Linked DNA regions of Skermanella rosea. The protein of the gene in region 1 interacts with the protein of each later gene in a pairwise test. Links are inferred from orthologs where the notes say so. Each region holds a gene or a part of one and is shown on either strand. Other genes may lie near its edges.

What was found. Proteins that work in one complex are often made in the same cells at the same time.
Region 2: the proteins of ftsA (region 1) and JL101_RS03720 interact in binary tests that used the Escherichia coli proteins (3 or more experiments, as listed by UniProt). The link is inferred for Skermanella rosea from one-to-one orthologs.

What each region holds. Positions count from the first base shown.
Region 1 is NZ_CP086111.1:4,171,125-4,174,039, forward strand. The notes cover bases 21-2,909. They hold ftsA (cell division protein FtsA), read left to right. Parts: upstream 21-775; coding sequence 776-2,044; downstream 2,045-2,909. Other genes in these bases: JL101_RS19480 (cell division protein FtsQ/DivIB), read left to right, coding at 21-640; ftsZ (cell division protein FtsZ), read left to right, coding at 2,234-2,909. In the rest of the region: more of JL101_RS19480, read left to right, coding at 1-20; more of ftsZ, read left to right, coding at 2,910-2,915. UniProt on the Escherichia coli protein: Essential cell division protein that assists in the assembly of the Z ring. May serve as the principal membrane anchor for the Z ring.
Region 2 is NZ_CP086111.1:791,937-794,787, forward strand. What follows is about bases 27-2,851. They hold JL101_RS03720 (rod shape-determining protein), read right to left. Parts: upstream 2,049-2,851; coding sequence 1,005-2,048; downstream 27-1,004. Other genes in these bases: mreC (rod shape-determining protein MreC), read right to left, coding at 27-905; JL101_RS03725 (2-isopropylmalate synthase), read right to left, coding at 2,192-2,851. In the rest of the region: rod shape-determining protein MreD, read right to left, coding at 1-1; more of mreC, read right to left, coding at 21-26. UniProt on the Escherichia coli protein: Forms membrane-associated dynamic filaments that are essential for cell shape determination. Acts by regulating cell wall synthesis and cell elongation, and thus cell shape.

The sequences.
Region 1 (2,915 bases):
TGCCGGGCTGGAGGTCCAGGAGGTGCTGGTCGAAGGCCGGGTCGAGACCGACCGGAACGCGGTGATGGCGGCGATCCAGGTCAAGCGCGGCGACCCGATCCTGCAGTTCGACCCGGAGGCGGCGCGCGCCGGCCTGGAACGGCTGCGCTGGGTCGCGACCGCCACGGTCGAACGCCGCCTGCCCAACACCGTGTTCGTCAAGCTGGACGAGCGCAGGCCGATGGCGCTGTGGCAGCGCGACGGGAAGCTGGCGCTTATCGACCGGGACGGCGAGGTGCTGACCGAGCGCGAGCTGGGCCGCTACAACGACCTGCTCCAGATCATCGGCACCGATGCGCCGAAACACGCGCCGGAACTGCTGGGGCACCTGGCGACCGTGCCGGCGCTGTTCGAGCGGGTCAATGCCGCCAGCCGCGTCGGCGGTCGGCGCTGGGACCTGCATCTGGCCAACGGCGTCGTGGTCCGTTTGCCGGAGAGCGACATCGGCGGCGCCCTGAAGCATCTGGCCGAACAGGAATTGAAACAACCGGTGCTTGACCGCGACATAGTCGCCGTCGACCTCCGCCTGCCGGACCGGCTGGTGATCCAGACTTCGACGGCTGCGGCACAACGTCGCCGTGTGCCCGAGGAAAAGATCTAAAGCCGTATCAGACTATCCGAAATAGGTAATACATACCAAATGCAGTAAGGCAATCGCCGTTTGAAATACTGTATCTTGGGATGATAAAGTGATTACTGCGTTAGGCCGAGGCCTGAGGGGACTGCGAGCGAAACGATGGCCTTCAACGGGAGCAAGAGAGTGAAGCGACCGGTGCGCGGCGGGGTAATCGCCGCGCTGGACGTCGGCACAACCAAGGTCTGCTGCTTCATCGCGCGGGTCGAGGACGGCGGCGCGTTGCGGATCATCGGGATCGGCCATCAGGTTTCACGCGGCCTGCGGGCCGGCACCATCGTCGACATGGACGCGGCGGAACAGGCGATCGGCACGACCGTCCATGCCGCGGAGCAGATGGCGGGCGAGACGATCCGCGAAGTGCTGGTCAACATCTCCGGCGGCCAGCCGGTCTCCCAGACGACCAACGTCGAGATCCCGATCGGCGGGCACGAGGTCGGCGACGCCGACGTGCGCCGGGCGCTCGCCCAGGCCCGCCAGTTCCAGGGCAACGCCGACCAGGAGCTGATCCACTCCATCGCGGTCGGCTATTCGATGGACGGCAACCGCGGCATCCGCGACCCCCGCGGCATGTTCGGCGAGAAGCTGGGCGTCCAGCTCCACACCGTGACGGCGGGATCGAGCGCGGTCCGCAATCTCGCCACCTGCGTCGCCCGCTGCCACCTGGACATCGAGAGCTTCGTCGTCTCCCCCTTCGCCAGCGGCCTCGCGGCCCTGGTCGAGGACGAGATGGAGCTGGGCTGCACCCTGATCGACATGGGCGGCGGCACCACGACCATCTCGGTCTTCTTCGACGGCAAGTGCGTCTATACCGACTGCGTGCCGGTCGGCGGCAGCCACGTGACCAACGACATCGCGCGCGGCCTGACCACGCCCGTGGCCCACGCGGAGCGCATGAAGACCCTGTACGGCAGCGCCATCGCCAACGTCGCCGACGAGCGCGAGATCATCGACGTGCCCCAGGTCGGCGAGGACGAGCCGGCCCAGGCGAACCACGTTCCCAAATCGCTGCTGGTCGGCATCATCCAGCCCCGGCTGGAGGAGATCTTCGAGCTGGTCCGCGCCCGCCTGGAAGTCAGCGGCATGGGCAAGGTGGCCGGCCGCCGGGTCGTGCTGACGGGCGCCGCCAGCCAGCTGCCGGGCACGCGCGAGCTGGCCCAGCTCATCCTGGACAAGCAGGTCCGGCTCGGCCGGCCGATGCGGATCGACGGGCTGGCGGAAGCCACCGGCGGTCCCGCCTTCTCGACGGCGGCGGGGCTGCTGGCATTCGCGGTGCAGAGCCACGCGGAGCTGCCGGGCTTCAGCGCCGAGGCGGAACCGCCGAAACATCTTTGGGGACGCGTGAGCCTCTGGCTGAAGGAGAACCTATGAGCCGGGGCCAGGAACAGTCGACAAAGCGGAACAGCGCGCCGCGCGGATGCCGGGATAGAGATGCCCGCATCCGTGAAAGCGATCGGACACGACGGGCGATATGCAGGCCGGCACTGACCGGCGGTGTGAAAACCAACATGAATTCATGGAATTGAATTCGGGCGAATTCGAAGGGAACTGGAGGCTGTCATGATCAATCTCAGCATGCCGGAAATCGAAGTGGATCTGCGGCCGCACATCACGGTGTTCGGCGTCGGCGGGGCTGGCGGCAACGCCGTCAACAACATGATCAAGTCCAACCTGGAAGGCGTCGAATTCGTCGTCGCCAACACCGACGCGCAGGCGCTGAAGGGCGCCCTGGCGGAGAAGCGCCTCCAGCTCGGCACCACGATAACGCGCGGCCTTGGTGCCGGTTCCCGGCCGGACGTCGGCCGCGCCGCGGCGGAAGAGCAGCTCGCCGAGATCATGGGCTACCTGGAAGGTGCCAACATGGTCTTCATCACCGCCGGCATGGGCGGCGGCACCGGCACCGGTGCCGCCCCCGTGATCGCGCGGGCCGCCCGGGAGCAGGGCATCCTGACCGTCGGCGTGGTGACCAAGCCGTTCCACTTCGAAGGCGCGCACCGCATGCGCCTGGCCGAGACCGGGATCAACGAGCTCCAGCAGTTCGTCGACACCCTGATCATCATCCCGAACCAGAACCTGTTCCGCATCGCCAACGAGAAGACCACGTTCGCCGACGCCTTCAAGATGGCCGACGACGTGCTGCATTCCGGCGTGCGCGGCGTGACCGACCTGATGGTGATGCCCGGCCTGATCAACCTAGACTTCGCCGACATCCGGTCGGTGATGACCGAGATGGGCAAGGCCA
Region 2 (2,851 bases), 3.4 Mb from region 1 along the record:
TGGGCAGGGTCCCGCCGGCGTCAGTTCAAGCCGCCGGCGGCGTCCGCCGGGGCATTGGCGCCAAGGCCGCCGGGAAGCCCGAAATTGACCAGCTGGACATGCTCGACCCGTCCGGGATCGACGAAGGGCTGCACCCGGATCGCGCTCTCGCCCACCTCCGCGACCAGCCCGACCGGCAACCCCGGCGGGAACATGCCGCCATGGCCCGAGGTCACCACCCGGTCGCCGACCGCCGGCGCGGCGTCGCCCGGCAGGTAGAGCAGGCGCGGCTGTCCGGAATTGTCGCCGCCCATCACGGCGCGCTGGCGCGACGGCTCGATCACCACCGGGATGCGCGAGTTGAGGTCCGTGATCAGCAGGACGCGCGACGACCATTCCCCCGCCTGGACCACGCGGCCCATCAATCCCCGGCCGGACACGGCCGCCTGGCCGGGCCTGACGCCGTCGCGCTGGCCGGCGGTGACGACGACGGTCCGGACGAAGGCGCCGCCGGGATCGGCGACGACCCGGGCCGTGATATAGGAGGCGGCCAGTTCGGGCTTGTAGTTCAGCAGGCTGCGCAGGCTGCGGTTCTCGGCGTCGAGCCGCTGGGCCGCCTGCTGCCACTGCAGCAGGGCCGCGTTCTCCTGACGGAGCCGCTCGTTCTCACCCCGCAGGTTGACGATCTCGTGCAGGCTCTCGACGAAATGGGCCGCCGTCGCCGCGGGGCGGGAGATCGCGTCCAGGATCGGGGCGAAGGCATCGGTCACCCGGACGCGCAGCCCGTCCACCAGGACGGTGTCGACCTTGCCGACCATCATCAGGGCTATGGCGGCGAACACCAGGAGAAGGAACGAGAACCGCTGGGCCAGCGCACGCAGGGGTGCGGCGAGACGAACCACGGATCCGGTGGCACGTGTCTTCACGGGGCCTTTCCTGTGCTCTGCGGGGCTGAAAGCCGGATGTCAGGAGGTTGCACGGGCGGCAGCCCTCCTGGAGGGAGTTTGCCGCGCCAATTATGAATATCAGGAGTACATCTGGATGAGAACGTGCTTAAGCGTCTTCATCTCTTCGAGAGCCCGGCCCGTGCCCAGCGCCACGCAGGACAGCGGATCGTCGGCGATGGAGACCGGAAGGCCCGTCGCGTGGCGCAGCACATAGTCCAGGTTGCTGAGCAGGGCGCCGCCGCCGGTCAGGACGATGCCCTTGTCCACGATGTCGGCGGCCAGTTCCGGCGCCGTGTGCTCCAGGGCCACCTTCACCGCCTCGATGATGGCGCTGACCGGTTCGGACAGGGACTCCGCGATCTGGCGCTCGCTGATGATCAGTTCCTTGGGAACGCCGTTCATCAGGTCGCGGCCCTTGATCTCCATGATCCGGCCCTCGCCGTCCTCCGGCGGGCAGGCGGAGCCGATCTCCTTCTTGATCCGCTCGGCCGAGCTTTCGCCGACCAGCAGGTTGTGGTTGCGGCGGATATAGCCGATGATCGCCTCGTCCATCTTGTCGCCGCCGACGCGGACCGAGCGGGAATAGACGATGCCGCCCAGCGACAGCACGGCGACTTCGGTCGTGCCGCCGCCGATATCGACCACCATGCTTCCGGTCGGCTCGGTCACCGGCAGGCCCGCGCCGATCGCGGCGGCCATCGGCTCCTCGATCAGGAAGACCCGGCGGGCGCCGGCCGACTCGGCCGATTCCTGGATCGCTCGGCGCTCGACCGCGGTGGAGCCCGACGGCACGCAGATGATCACCTGCGGGCTCGCGAAGCTGCGCCGGTTGTGCACCTTGCGGATGAAGTGCTTGATCATCTCCTCGGCGACTTCGAAGTCGGCGATGACGCCGTCCCGAAGCGGCCGGATCGCCTGGATGTTGCCGGGCGTGCGCCCCAGCATCATCTTGGCCTCGTCGCCGACCGCGAGCACCTGCTTCTTGCCGCGGATGGTGGCGATGGCGACGACCGACGGCTCGTTCAGGACGATTCCCCGCCCCTTGACGTACACGAGGGTGTTGGCCGTACCCAGGTCGATCGCCATGTCGGCCGACAGGACGCCGAGCAATTTGGAAAACATGGAGTTGATTAACTCTTCATCCGGTTGACGCGGCCCATCCGAGACAACGGCGGCTCATTGGCGAGCCGCCGTCGGAGGTAATCTGGATGGAGGCTCGGGGTACGAACCACCATCCGTTTGAATAGAGCAACGCCGCAAACCACTCAAGCGGAGAGTGCTTCGGGCGCCGTTTTCTGACGCTTGGTCAGCAGCTTGTTCAAGGCGTGCACATAGGCGCGGCAGCTCGCCACCAGGGTGTCGGTGTCGGCGCCCTGGCCATTGACCGTCTTGCCGTTCTCCTCCAGCCGGACGGTCACTTCCGCCTGCGCGTCGGTGCCCTCGGTGACGGCGTGGACCTGGTACAGCTGCAGCTTGGCCTCGTGCGGGAACAGCGCCGAGATCGCGTTGAAGGTGGCGTCGACCGGGCCGGACCCGGTGGCGACCGTGCTCACCGTCTCGCCGTCGATCTCCAGCTCCAGCTCGGCCCGCTGCGGACCCTTGGAGCCGGCGACCACCGCCAGCGAGACGAAGCGGATGCGCTCGTTGGTGCTGCCGATGCTGTCGTCCACCAGTGCTACGATGTCCTCGTCGAAGACGTCCTTCTTCTTGTCTGCCAGGTCCTTGAAGCGGACGAAGGTCTCCTCGATCGCGTTGTCGCCCAGCGCGTAGCCCAGGTCCTTCAGCTTGGCGCGGAAGGCGGCGCGGCCGGAATGCTTGCCCATGACCAGGGTCGAGCGGTTCAGGCCCACCGACTCCGGGGTCATGATCTCGTAGGTCTGGGCGTTCTTCAGCATGCCGTCCTGGTGGATGCCGGACTCGTGGGC